DNA from 2 places in the Rhizobium sp. PP-F2F-G48 genome. Region 1 is predicted to be linked to the other one. Evidence: riboswitches for the same ligand, from Rfam matches in the RefSeq annotation. Region 1 holds a riboswitch; the other holds the start of a gene.

Region 1 (7,047 bases):
TAGAATGGAGTTGCGGCTTGCGATTCCCGGACCTGTCCGGGGCGCCGTCATCTGCGTTCGGGCTCGCCGCGGCGGGTCTTGCATCAGGAGCATGGACATGGTGGACAAAGGACCAGATCTCGGCGAATTCGGTTATGCGGGCGATGACCGCGTCGTACCCTTCCAGGTGGAAGGTCTCGACGTGCGCGGTCGCGCGGTCCAGTTGGGCCCGATGCTGGACGCGATCCTCGAGCGGCACAACTATCCGCTCCCGGTCGCACGCCTCGTGGCGGAAACGGTGGTGCTGACCGTGCTGCTCGGAACCTCGCTCAAATTCGACGGCAAGCTGATCATCCAGACGAAGAGCGATGGCCCGGTCGATCTCGTGGTCGCCGACTTCTCGACGCCGGATCGCGTGCGGGCCTATGCCCGCTACGACGAAGAGGCCTTGGCGAGCGCCATCGAAAAGGGCGAAACGGATCCGCAGGACCTTCTCGGCGAGGGCGTTCTGGCCTTTACCATCGACCAGGGCGAGTTCACCCAGCGCTATCAGGGAATCGTGCCGCTCGACGGCGCCTCGCTCGAGGAGATCGCCGGCGTCTATTTCCGCCAGTCGGAGCAGATCCCGACCAAGGTGCGCCTCGGCGTTGCCGAGCTTCTGGATCGCGACGAAAACGGCAAGCCGCGTCATCGCTGGCGTGCCGGCGGCATGGTCGCGCAGTTCCTGCCGGAAGCGCCCGACCGGATGCGCCAGCCGGACCTGCATGGCGGCGATGGTGCCGAGACCTTCGATGGCCGCGTGGACGACCTCTGGGACGAGGCCCGCGTCATGGTCGAGACGATCGATGCGGACGAACTGACCGACCCCACGGTCGGCACGGAGCGGCTGCTCTTTCGCCTGTTCCACGAGCGCGGCGTGCGGGTCTATCCGCCGCAGGCGGTCTACGACCAGTGCGCCTGCTCGCGCGAAAAACTCCGCGATGTCCTCGCGAGCTTCAGCCAGGAGGAAATCGACAGCACGGTGGAGGATGGGGTCATCTCGGTGACCTGCGAGTTCTGCTCGACCACCTATACGTTCGAAGCAACCGAGGTCCGTCCGCAGTAAGGGCGTCTTGAAATATCGAAGAGGCTCCCCGGCTGTCGCGGCCGGGGATTAGTTCAGCGTGCGGTTGAGGCCCGGCAGGTCCAGCGAGAACGCGGGAATATCGACCGTGAAGGTCTCGCCTTCGGGCGTCTCCATCGAGTAATGGCCGAACATCACGCCGGAGGGCGTGTCGAGCGGGCAGCCCGAGGAATATTCGAACGTGTCGCCCGGATTGAGAATGGGCTGTTCGCCGATGACGCCCGGGCCATTCACCTCGTCCACCTGTCCGCTTTCGTCGGTGATATGCCAATACCGCGTCATCAGCCGCACGGTCTTCGTGGAGCGGTTTGAAATCAGGATGCGGTAGCCCCACACGTAGCGCCCGTCTTCGGGATCGGACTGATCCTCCAGATAATAAGGCTCTACGGTGACTTCGATGTCCCGTGTCAGCGCGCGATACATGATGCAAACCCTTCCAGTCGGTGTCCTTATTCTAGGGGCAGATGGTTTCCCGAAGAATAACGCCCGCGAAAAGTGTGTTGCAGCGTGGCACGAAGACAAATCGCGCCGATGGGGCGCGATTTGACGTTGTTTCGATCGGTTGGCGAGGTGCCTCAGGCGGTGACGGTTCTCAGTGCCCGCGCGAAATCCTCGATGAGATCGGCGCTGTCCTCGATCCCGGCGGAGAGGCGCACGGTGCCGTCGGAAATGCCGAGTTCGGCGCGGGCCTCTTCGGCCAGATTCTTGTGCGTCGTCGTCGCGGGATGGGTGATCAGGCTCTTGCTGTCGCCGAGATTGTTGGAGATCTTGACGATCTCCAGCGCGTTCTGCAGCGCGAATGCCGCCTTCTTGCCGCCCTTCATCTCGAAACAGACGAGCGTCGATCCGCCCGTCATCTGCTTGGCAATGATATCCGCCTGCGGGTGATCCTTGCGGCCGGGATAGATCACGCGCGCAATCTGGCTCTGATCGGCCAGGAAGTCGGCAACCTTCGCCGCATTCTCGCTCTGCTGGCGCACCCGCAGCGGCAGGGTCTCGATACCCTTCAGCAGCGTCCAGGCGTTGAACGGCGACAGGGCCGGGCCGGTGTGACGGAAATAGTCGTGCAGATGCTCGTCGATCCAGTCCTTGGACGACAGAACGACCCCACCGAGGCAGCGGCCCTGGCCGTCGATATGCTTGGTGGCGGAGTAGACGACGACATGCGCGCCGAGTTCGAGCGGCTTCTGCAGGAGCGGCGTCGCAAAGACGTTGTCCACCACGAGCTTTGCGCCCGCTGCATCGGCAAGCTTCGCCACGGCCGCGATATCGACGACTTCCAGCGTCGGGTTGGTCGGGCTTTCCAGGAAGAAGACCTTGGTGTTCGGGCGGATCGCCTTTTCCCAGTTCTCGATGAAACGGCCATCGACCAGCGTGCATTCGATGCCGTAGGACGGCGCCAGCGTTTCCACGACCCAGCGGCACGAGCCGAAGAGCGCGCGGGCAGCGACGATGTGATCGCCGGCCTTCAGCTGGCAGAGGATGGCGGCGGCGACGGCGGCCATGCCGGAGGCCGTCGCGCGCGCATCCTCGGCGCCTTCCAGCAGGCACATGCGCTTTTCGAACATCTCGTTGGTGGGGCTGCCATAGCGGGCATAGATAAAGCCGTCCGTCTCGCCCTTGAAGCGCGCTTCGGCCGCTTCCGAGCTCTCGTAGACGAAGCCCTGCGTCAGGAAGATTGCCTCTGAGGTTTCGCCGTGATTGGAGCGGGTGGTGCCGCCGTGAACGAGCTGTGTCGCCGGGCGCCAGGTCTTGTTTGCCGTGCTCATCGATTGTCTCCTTCCAGAAACAAAAAAACCGGTCGCGTAAAGCAGACCGGTTCAAGCCCGGTCTTTTTAGCCATTTGTTTAACGTGGCTGCAAGCCGACCGGCCAAATCACCACGGGATAAGTTCCCATACGTCTTCGCCCCGCTTGCGTCAATCGGCCGTTTTTGGTTTTGTCGGCGGCGAAAAAAGGATGAAGGCATGGCGCGCGACACGGGCATTCTGGCGGATAGCGCAATCGCTTCGCTGTTCGACGACGGCCGCCTTCTCAGCGAAGGGCCGCTGGACGAGGACCAGATCCAGCCGGCGAGCCTCGACCTCAGGCTCGGTGCCCGGGCCTTCCGCGTGCGCGCGAGCTTCATGCCCGGCCCGGGACATCTCGTCGCCGACAAGCTCGATCGCCTCAAGCTGCATGTCATCGACCTCAGCGAAGGCGCGGTGCTCGAAACCGGCTGCGTCTACATCGTGCCGCTGATGGAAAGCCTCGACCTGCCGGCCGCCATGTCGGCCTCGGCCAATCCGAAAAGCTCGACCGGCCGGCTCGATATCTTCACCCGTGTCATCACCGACCGCGCGCAGGAGTTCGACAAGATCCCCGCCGGCTATCGTGGTCCGCTCTATCTGGAAATCAGCCCGCGTACCTTCCCGGTCATCGTGCGTCGCGGCTCGCGCCTGTCGCAGATCCGCTTCCGCATCGGCCATGCGCTGCTGACGGAAAGCGAGGTTCTGGACCTTCACCGCACGGACACGCTGGTCGCCAGCGATACGCCGAACGTGTCGGGCGCCGGCATCGCGCTGTCGATCGATCTGAAGGGAACCGGCGCCGATGGCCTGATCGGCTATCGCGGCAAGCATCACACCGCCGTGGTGGATGTCGATCGCAAGAACGCGCACGGGATCTATGATTTCTGGGAGCCGCTCTACAGCCGCGGCGCCGATGAGCTCATTCTCGATCCCGACGAGTTCTACATCCTCGTCTCCCGCGAGGCGGTCCACGTGCCGCCGCTCTTTGCCGCGGAGATGACGCCCTTCGATCCCCTGGTCGGCGAATTCCGCGTCCATTACGCCGGTTTCTTCGATCCCGGCTTCGGCCATGCGCAATCCGGCGGCACCGGCAGCCGTGCCGTGCTGGAGGTGCGAAGCCATGAGGTGCCCTTCATCCTCGAACATGGCCAGATCGTCGGGCGTCTCGTCTACGAGCACATGATGGAGCGACCGAAGGGCCTCTATGGTCTGGGCGTCGGATCGAACTATCAGGCGCAGGGCCTGAAGCTTTCCAAGCATTTTCGCGGCTGAAGCACGGCTTTCGCCGTCCCTGAGCCTTGCAGAAGGATTGACACGCGGCCGCTTCTGTTGGATGTCTGGCGCATCGGCGGGTGTAGCTCAATGGTAGAGCAGCAGCTTCCCAAGCTGAATACGAGGGTTCGATTCCCTTCACCCGCTCCAGCAAATTCAAAGCCTTGAGCAAGGCGGCGTGTCACTCGTGTCACTGCCGTGTCACTGAGCAGTTTTAGGCCGCGATTCGACGCGAGCCAAGGCGACCTTGCGGCTCGCCTCCAGACCGTCGCCACGAGCGTAGCGGCGTGTCATTGTTGTCGTGGTGTGGGTTGCTAGATCGCGTGCTGCATCCAGCGAGCCAGTCGCCTCGATCGTCTCGGAGACCGCACCTGCGCGCGAATCCATTGACCAAACCGTCGAGGAAACGCCGGCCGCGTCGCGCACCCTTTTGAACTTTTCGGTGTAGCGGTTTTCCCAGTACGGCTTTCCGGAATCCTCGTCGATGACGACCGGGCCGATATCGGGAATGCGGTAGGCTTGGAGTGCCTCGGTGACTAGGGGATAGGTGCTGAGATCGCGCGAGACGAGTGCTCCCGTCTTGCTGGTCTTGAGCGAAAGGATCATGTCCTTAGAAATGTCCTTGGCCATCAATCCTGACCAGCGGAAGCTTCCCCCTCCTGGAGCTGGCGCCCACTCGCCGATGACGTCGATGCGTCGCAACGCCGTTTCGAATTTGAGCGCCTCGACAAAGCCGATTGACGGGCACCCCATTTCGATACTCTTCGCTACGATTGCGGCGCACTGCTCGTAAGTCATGGCGACGGTGCGTGGCGCAGGCTGTTCGAACCGCATGTCGGAAAGGATGTCACGCGCCTGTGCGCATCCGATCAGGCGTTCGCCAGCTCCGTACGAGATCACGACGCGCAAGAGCTTGATCGCTCCCGACGCGCGGCGATGGCCCTTTTTCTTCCATCCAGCAAACCACTTTTTGAAGTCGGAGGAGCGGAGGGCATCGATCCGCCGCGCGCCGACGTCAGCGACCAGGATGCGGAGACTAGGCTCGTAGTCCCGTATTCGAGTTGAGTGCTTTACGCTGTGCAGGCTGCTGGTCTTGTCGTGCCGATAGCATGCGACGAGGCTGGCTATGGTGCAGTCGTAGGTGGGAGGCGACCCGAGCTTGAGCAACTCGTCGCGCAGTTGTGCAGTCAGCCGCTGGCATTCGGCGGCTATCTGCTCTTCTGTCAGGCCATCACCAAGCCGGATGGTCGATAGCGCTGCTGGCGCTCCCTTCACGGCTCGCTTTGGCGACCAGTAATGGACGGTCGAGCCGTCCTTATTTGCCCGGCATTTGTAGCCGGGTCTGTCAGTTCTCATCGAAAGCATCCTTTCCGTCAGGGGGGAAGATCCCCTGAAGGGAGAGGGGCGCCATCTTTGCCGAGTCGTCAACGGGAACGAATTTCGCCTCATGCGTCCGCAGATCGAAGATGCATCCGAAGCCTTGGTTCTTCGCGGCCTTAAGGAGCCGCTCAACGTCCGCCTGCCTGAAGCTTGCCCGGCTCATGTTATGTCCCCGCTCAGAGGCCTGGTTTTACGGCAGTCGCAGCATTGCTCGAAGTCGAGAACGCCGTGTTCGCAAGTCGTCGTCATACCGCGGACCCAGCTTTCGCGCTGAGCTGCAAGCATTGCGTCGATTTCTGCCTCCGTCATTTTCTCGATCTGAGCTTTTGCGGCCGCGAGCAGCCTTTCAAGGCGAGGGCTTTCTCGTTTCCTTGGTTGAGGTGCGGGGGCATGCACAAGCTCGTGCAATTCTTCAACAAGACCTTCCCACTGCTGCCACCTCACCAACGTTGGCTCTTCCCACGATTTTTGCGCCGGGTGATGTAACGGCTCGTCAGGAGATTTCGTGCCTGCATGATCGTGGATCAGTCGGCAGATGGCTTCAGTCGGCCACATAACATTCGGTGCGGGTGATGGGGCGGACATGTCGGCTTCGAGCATGCGCTGCCATTGACGGAAGCCGTTCAGCTTTCTGTCGGCCCGCTCCTCATCATATTCTTCGCCAGTAAGCTCGCGCAGCCATTGAACTGCCGCGTCGAGGTCGGCGATCTCATCCGAGAGCGCTTTCCGATTTGACTTGCCGCTTACCGGTTCGCTCTGGTCGAGACCTTGGATAAGGCAGCGGGCGAGGATGTTCGCCAGTTCGGAAGCTTCTTCACAAGCTTTGCCGAGCGCCTGATGAATGAGCACGTTCGGCTCTGGTTTCCAAAGGGTGATGCTCATCACGCCCTCCCGCTCTGCTGCGGCTGGCCTTCGAAGCGAGCAATAATCTCCTTAAGCGCGACGACGATGTCCTGGCGCTGGCCGTTCGAGACGTAGTTCGTACGCTGGCCTTCGGCGCCGTCGAACGGGAAGACGAGTAGGACAAAGCCGTTTTTCTTCGGCTTTCCTTTTTCATTCAGCACATCGTCCAGCGCCGATGCCATCGACTGCATCATGTTCTTCGTGTCGGTCATCAGTGCATCCCTCCGTTGACAGCGATGATCTTCGCGTTGGGGCGTCCATCGGCAATCAGGGCTGCGATCTTCTGCGACAGCTCTTTTTCGACCGTCTGCCGCATATTCTTCCGAGTGCGGTGATCTCCTATCGCGGCGATGCTTTCGGCAAGATTGGCGACAAGTGCGCCGATGACGGCGTTAAGCATGGGCGTTTCGAAATGGACGGCGGCTCCCTGAACTGCCTTGTCCACGGCATCGTAGAGAACCTGCGTCTGGCGGGCGCGCTCGGCCCGATATGTGCTCTCGGACATGGTCATTCGTTCGAGCCCTCCGTGGCGGCGAGGGCGGCTGAGGTCAATTCAACCTTGTGCTCGTTGCGGTAAGGCACGAGCGTAAGCGTCCGGCAT
Region 2 (7,047 bases), on a different contig from region 1:
CTGCTCGGCGGGCCGCTGACGATGACCGACCGGCTGGCCGCACAGCTTGCCGGCACGCGCGTGATCGCCGCCGATGGCGGCATGCGGCATGCGGCGGACATCGGCCTGACGCCGGAGCTCTGGGTCGGCGATTTCGATTCGACGCCGGATGCCCTGATCGCGGCCTGGCAGCACGTTCCGCGCGAGCCCTATCCGCCCGCCAAGAACGAGACCGATGGCGAGATCGCCGTCGCGGCGGCGCGGATGCGCGGCGCGCGGCGGCTGCTTCTTGCCGGTGCGCTCGGCGGCGAGCGGAGCGACCATGCTTTCCAGCACCTGCTGCACGCTCTGCAGCTTGCCGAGACCGGGCTCGACGTGGTCCTGACCTCGGGCGAGGAGGAGGCGGTGCCGCTTCTTCCCGGCGAGACCGAAATCGACCTGCCGAAAGGCTGTCTGTTTTCCGTTCTGGGTCTCGATGCGCTGACCGATCTCTCCATTGCGGGCGCGCGTTATCCGCTGACCCGTTTCGCGGTGCCCTTCGGGTCGTCGCGCACCATTTCCAACGTGGCGGAAGGACCCGTGACGCTGACGCTCGGCACCGGTCGCGCGATGCTGCTCGCCCGCCCCCTCGACATGACAGGAGCCTGACCATGGCGCCGCCCATTCTGAAACTCGACGATATCGTTCTCACCTTCGGCGGCACGCCGCTGCTCAACGGGGCAGCGCTGCAGGTGGAACCGGGCGACCGGATCTGCCTCGTCGGCCGCAACGGCTCCGGCAAGTCGACGCTGCTGAAGATCGCGGCCGGCCTGATCGAGCCGCAATCGGGCGAGGTGTTCCGGCACCCGTCATCGACTGTGCGCTATCTGGAGCAGGCACCGGATTTCGGCGCCTATACGACGGTGCAGGCCTATGCCGAGGCCGGCCTCGGGCCGGGCGACGATCCCTACCGGGTGACCTATCTGCTCTCGCATCTGGGCTTGAGCGGCGAGGAGAACCCGAACGATCTCTCCGGCGGCGAGGCGCGGCGCGCGGCGCTCGCGCGGGTGCTGGCGCCCGAACCCGATATCCTGATGCTCGACGAGCCGACCAACCATCTCGACCTGCCGACCATCGAATGGCTGGAAGGCGAGCTGCAGAAGACCCGCAGCGCGCTCATCCTCATCTCGCACGACCGGCGCTTCCTCGAAAAGGTCTCGACCGCGACCGTCTGGCTCGATCGCGGCACGTCGCGGCGGCTCGACCGGGGGTTCGGCCATTTCGAGGCCTGGCGGGACCAGGTGCTGGAGCAGGAGGAGCTGGAACAGCACAAGCTCGGTAAGCAGATCGAGCGGGAAGAGCATTGGCTGCGCTATGGCGTGACCGCCCGGCGCAAGCGCAACATGCGCCGCCTCGGCGCGCTGCAGGATCTGCGCTCCAACTATCGCGGCCACAAGGGACCGCAGGGGGCGGTGCAGGCAAGCGTGTCCGACGCGCAGGAATCCGGCAAGCTGGTGATCGAGGCGGAGAAGATCACCAAGGCCTATGGCCCGCGCACCATCGTCGCGCCCTTCTCCATCCGGGTGCATCGCGGCGATTGCATCGGTCTCGTCGGCCCGAACGGCGCCGGCAAGACGACGCTCCTGAAGATGCTCACCGGCCAACTGAAGCCGGACGAGGGCAAGGTGAAGCTCGGCACCAATCTCGAGATCGCCACGCTCGACCAGAAGCGCGAGGACCTGAACCTCGAGGATACGCTCGCCAACTACCTGACCGATGGGCGCGGCGAGACGCTGCTGGTCAATGGCGAGCAGCGGCATGTGACCGGCTACATGAAGGAGTTTCTGTTCCAGCCCGAACAGGCGCGCACGCCGATCAAGAATCTCTCCGGCGGCGAGCGGGCGCGGCTGATGCTGGCGCGCATTCTCTCGCGCCCGACCAACCTTCTGATTCTCGACGAGCCGACGAACGACCTCGACATCGAGACGCTGGACCTGTTGCAGGAGATCGTCGCCAGCTTTGCCGGCACGGTGATCCTCGTCAGCCACGATCGCGACTTTCTCGACCGCACGGTCACCTCCACCATCGCGCCGGCCGACCCGGAAGCGCCGGACGGGCGCTGGATCGAATATGCCGGCGGCTATTCGGACATGATGGTGCAGCGCAAGGGCGTGGCCGACGAGCGCAAACGCGCCGAGAAAGCGGAGAAGGCCCGCCAGACCGGTGCCGCTTCGACCTCCGGTGCCGGAACCGGTGCTGGTGGCGCTGCGAAAACCGCCAAGGGCAAGCTGTCCTTCAAGCAGAAGTTCGCGCTCGAAAACCTGCCGAAGGAGATGGACAAGGCGCAGGGCGAGATCGCCAAGCGCGAGGCCGAGATGGCCGACCCGAAGCTCTTTGCCAAGAACCCGGCGCGCTTTGCCGCGCTCGCCGCGGAGCTCGAAAAGCTGCGCGCCTCGATCGAGACGATGGAAGGCGAGTGGCTGGAGCTGGAAATGCTGCGTGAGGAACTGGAAGGGTAGGGGGAGGCGCTGGTAGTTCCCTCATGGTCGTCCCCTTGGCCATGCTCCTCGGCCGTCCTTGATTCGCACCCGCATCGGGTCTATGACTTGCGCCGTGGTGATTTGGCCGGCCGGCTTGCAGCCACGTTAAACAAGTCGCTAAAGGGCCGTGGGACGATGTTTCGCCCGCTACCCTCCATTTCGGCCGGTGTCGTTACTCCGAGTGAAGCCGATGCCCATCAAGATACCCGATACGCTGCCCGCTTTCGAAACCCTCGTTTCCGAGGGCGTGCGGGTGATGACCGAAACGGCCGCCATCCGTCAGGATATCCGGCCGCTGCAGATCGGGCTTCTCAACCTCATGCCGAACAAGATCAAAACCGAAGTGCAGATGGCGCGCCTCGTCGGCGCCTCGCCGCTGCAGGTCGAGTTCACGCTGATCCGGCTCGGCAGCCACAAGGCGAAGAATACGTCGGAAGATCACCTGCTCGCCTTCTACGAGACGTTCGAGGATGTTCGCGAGCGGCATTTCGACGGGTTGATCATCACCGGCGCGCCGGTCGAGCTGTTGCCCTTCGAGGAGGTCACCTACTGGGAGGAGATGCAGCAGGTCTTCGACTGGACGCACACCCACATCCACTCGACGCTCAACATCTGTTGGGGCGCGATGGCGGCGATCTACCATTTCCATGGCGTGCCCAAGCATCCGCTGCGGGAAAAGGCTTTCGGCGTCTATCGTCACCACAATCTCAACCCGTCTTCCGTCTATCTCAGCGGCTTCTCCGACGATTTCCAGATCCCCGTGTCCCGCTGGACCGAGGTCCGGCGCGCGGATATCGAGACGGTGCCGGGGCTGGAGATCCTGATGGAATCCGACGAGATGGGCGTCTGCTTCGTCCATGAGAAGGCGGGCAACCGTCTCTATGTGTTCAACCATGTGGAATATGATTCGACGTCTCTCGCCGACGAGTATTTCCGCGACGTGAATGCCGGCGTGCCGATCAAGATGCCACACGACTATTTTCCCCACAACGATCCGGAACTGCCGCCGCAGAACCGCTGGCGCAGCCACGCCCATCTTTTGTTCGGCAACTGGATCAACGATATCTACCAGACGACGCCCTATGAGCTGAAAGAGATCGGCAAGGGCCGCTGAGGCTGTAGCAAGCGCGCCAGACAGGGCGCGTCCGTGACGATCCGCGCAGGACGCGGGGAGACAATGCGGTCGGCGGCGCCCCCTGGTGCTGCGACCGGACAAAAGCGAGGAACGCGATTTGACCAGCACTGCAATGGAGATCTTCGGCCATCTGAAGACGGGTGAGCCCGTGCACCGCGTGACGATCCGCGGCGGCGGTCTGACGGCCCATGTCCTCTCCTGGGGCGCCGTCATCCAGGACCTGCGGCTGGAGGGGCATGCGCCGCCGCTGGTGCTGGGCTTCGAAGCGTTCGAGGATTATCCGGCCCACTCCTCCTATTTCGGGGCGACGCCCGGCCGCTCCTCCAACCGCATCGATGACGGCCGCTTTTCGATCGACGGCGAGGATTTCCAGCTCGAACTCAACGAGAAGGGCGTGACTCATCTTCATGGCGGCAGCGACGGCATCGCCAAGCGCCTCTGGACAATCTTCGACGTGACCGAGGATTCCGTTTCGCTGAAGATCACCGATCCCGCCGGCCGCGCCGGCTATCCGGGAACCTGCGAGATCGCCGCGACCTACCGGCTCTCCGGCCAGGGTTGCCTCAGCGTCACCTACACGGCGACGACCGACGCGCCGACGATCGCCAATCTCTGCCAGCATACCTATTTCAACCTCGATGGGCGCCCCGATACGCTCGGCCACGACATCATGATCGCCGCCGATCACTATCTGCCGACCGACGAGAAGCAGATCCCGACGGGCGAGATCGCGTCTGTCGAGGGTACGGCATTCGATCTGCGCGAGATGACCTCCATGCGCCGGCAGACGGAGGGCGAGAAGGTGCTCTACGACCATAATTTCTGCCTGTCGGGCGACCGGGGTCCGAAGCGCTCTGCCGTGCTGGCGCGCAGCATCGATTCGGGCGTTTCGCTGGAAGTCCGCACGACGGAGCCCGGCGTGCAGTTCTATTCCGGCTTCAAGCTGCACACGCCCGTGCCCGGCCTCGAAGGCCGGACCTACGGCCCGTTTGCAGGCTTTTGTCTGGAAACCCAGATCTGGCCCGACGCCGTCAACCATGACGGCTTTCCGAACGCCATCCTGCGCCCCGGCGAAACGCTGCGCCAGGAAACGGATTACATCTTCTCGAAGAGCTGATGATCTGTCGGCAGGCGCTCAGTTCGAGCGCCTGCCGACAGCGGCATGATGCCGATCGTCCCAGGAACTGAGCCGGCTTTTGGGGCGATCGTGCTTTAGGGAGATCGTGCGGGGGTTATCGTGCGGGGGGTGATCGCTCGGAATGGGGACATGCCGGGCTGCGGCTCGAGCGCATCGGCACAGGCTCGGATTCACAGGCCGGCATCGACGGCACGAAACCGTTAATAAAAAGTTGACAGCCGTCAACTTTGTAGAGTGTGTTTACCTGTGAAGAAAATGGAGCGGGTGAAGCGATTCGAACGCTCGACCCCAACCTTGGCAAGGTTGTGCTCTACCCCTGAGCTACACCCGCTCATCAACCAAGGTCCGGGGGTAGTCGGTGGACCGTGGCGTCGCCGTTTTCGTTGGCGACGGGCGCTATATCGCTCAGCCGATTTGGAAATGCAACAGGGAAATGACGATGGGGGAAGAAAATTTCCGGAATTTCTCTCAAGCGATTGATGATGCTCGGTTTTTCGCGGGGGCGTTTCGCCGGACGCATGCCCCGGGTGCTCTGGCGACCCCGGCGCATGGCACGCGTCGCGCTTTGGGAATGGTATCCGTCGCCTCTGCGATTGCGCTGCGGTCTGCCGCTTCGTAAGCACGTGAGGCGCAGGCACAGGAGCTGGACATGACCGACACGCAGCCGAAGACGGCAGAAGACCTTTTCCGCTTTCTCGACGATCTCGGGATCGCTCACCAGACGAAGCGGCATGCGCCGGTGTTCACCGTCGCCGAATCGGTGTCGCTGCGGGACGAAATCCCCGGCGGGCACACGAAGAACCTGTTCGTGAAAGACAAGAAGGACAATTACTTCCTTCTGACCGTCGAGGAGCATGCGACCGTCGACCTGAAGACCGTGCACACGCTGATCGGCGCGGCGAGCAAGGTCTCCTTCGGCAAGCCGGAAAAGCTGATGGAGTATCTCGGCGTCATCCCCGGTGCCGTGACGGCGCTCGGCGTCATCAATGACCATCGCCACGCCGTGACGCTGGTGCTGGATGCCGACCTGATGCGCGAGGAGATCGTCAACTGTCATCCCCTGACCAACGACGCGACGACATCGCTGTCATCGAAGGATCTGATCCGCTTCGCCGAGGCGACGGGGCACGTGCCGCTTGTCTTGAAAGTCACGGCCTGACATACGATCTTTGAGGGCGATTGCCGGACGACACCCGGCGAAGACGAGGATCGGGGCTGCGCATGGTCCCCACAAGGAGCATTCGATGAGCGGCAACAATCCCTATTCCGGTTCCTATGGCAGCCAGATGAGCGCAACGGCCACCTATGGCGGCGCGCCGGCAGGCGCCTCTCCGGCGCCGATGTCGTCGCCCCTGCCGTCGTCGGCCTCTGCGAGCGCACCTGCTGGCGGTGGCGGTGCCCTGATCTCCGACACGACGACGGCCACCTTTGCCCGCGACGTGCTGGAGGCCTCGCGCGGTCTCCCGGTCCTGGTCGATTTCTGGGCGCCGTGGTGCGGCCCGTGCAAACAGCTGACGCCGATCATCGAGAAGGTGGTGACGGAGGCCGGCGGGCGGGTGAAGCTCGTCAAGATGAACATCGACGATCACCCCTCGATCGCGGGGCAGCTCGGCATCCAGTCCATTCCGGCCGTGGTCGCCTTCATCGATGGACGTCCGGCCGACGGCTTCATGGGGGCGGTTCCCGAAAGCCAGATCCGGGCCTTCATCGAGAAGATCGCGGGTCCCATGGTCGACGACCAGGCGGCCGAAATCGAGGGCGCACTTGCCGAGGCACGGCAGCTCCTGGAGGCGGGCGGCCTGCAGAATGCCGGCGGCATCTTCGCCTCGGTGCTTCAGGTGGAGCCGGACAATCTGCCCGCCCGCGCCGGGCTTGCCGAGGTGATGATCGCCTCGGATGCGCTCGATCAGGCGCGCGAGTTCCTGTCCGAGCTTTCCGACGAGCAGAAGGCGGACCCGAAGGTCTCGGCCCTGCTCAAGCGGCTCGACCAGATCGACGAAGCGCGCAAGCTCGGCGATCCCAAAGCACTGGAAGCCGCGCTTCTCGCCGATCCCGACGATCACGCCGCCCGGCTGAATCTTGCCAAGATCCGCAATGTGGAGGGCGACCGCCAGGCTGCGGCCGATCACCTGCTGACGATCATGCGGCGCGACCGCAGCTTCGACGACGACGGGGCCCGCCGGGCGCTGGTCGCCTTCTTCGAGGTGTGGGGCCCGGCCGATCCGGCGACGCTGTCGGCGCGCCGCAAGATGTCGGCCATCCTGTTCTCGTGAACT

Evidence for each region. A riboswitch is a leader RNA that binds a small molecule or an ion and turns the genes downstream of it on or off. The one in region 1 is predicted to bind S-adenosylmethionine.
Region 2: another riboswitch for S-adenosylmethionine. It lies ahead of metA (homoserine O-succinyltransferase); the one in region 1 lies ahead of C8J36_RS10695 (O-succinylhomoserine sulfhydrylase).

Annotation. Positions count from the first base shown of each region.
Region 1 is NZ_SLVH01000003.1:567,118-574,164, reverse strand. Features, by position in the region: gene C8J36_RS10705 (Hsp33 family molecular chaperone) at 98-1,084, shown strand; gene apaG (Co2+/Mg2+ efflux protein ApaG) at 1,133-1,525, opposite strand; gene C8J36_RS10695 (O-succinylhomoserine sulfhydrylase) at 1,678-2,871, opposite strand; SAM riboswitch at 2,917-2,995, opposite strand; gene C8J36_RS10690 (2'-deoxycytidine 5'-triphosphate deaminase) at 3,069-4,163, shown strand; tRNA gene C8J36_RS10685 (tRNA-Gly) at 4,240-4,313, shown strand; gene C8J36_RS10680 (hypothetical protein) at 4,365-5,519, opposite strand; gene C8J36_RS10675 (hypothetical protein) at 5,509-5,706, opposite strand; gene C8J36_RS25325 (hypothetical protein) at 5,703-6,425, opposite strand; gene C8J36_RS10665 (hypothetical protein) at 6,425-6,658, opposite strand; gene C8J36_RS10660 (hypothetical protein) at 6,658-6,951, opposite strand; gene C8J36_RS10655 (hypothetical protein) at 6,954-7,047, opposite strand, start outside.
Region 2 is NZ_SLVH01000004.1:301,725-308,771, forward strand. Features, by position in the region: gene C8J36_RS12625 (thiamine diphosphokinase) at 1-627, shown strand, start outside; gene C8J36_RS12630 (ABC-F family ATP-binding cassette domain-containing protein) at 630-2,477, shown strand; SAM riboswitch at 2,562-2,639, shown strand; gene metA (homoserine O-succinyltransferase) at 2,689-3,612, shown strand; gene C8J36_RS12640 (aldose epimerase family protein) at 3,746-4,750, shown strand; tRNA gene C8J36_RS12645 (tRNA-Gly) at 5,028-5,102, opposite strand; gene C8J36_RS12650 (prolyl-tRNA synthetase associated domain-containing protein) at 5,421-5,930, shown strand; gene trxA (thioredoxin) at 6,016-7,044, shown strand.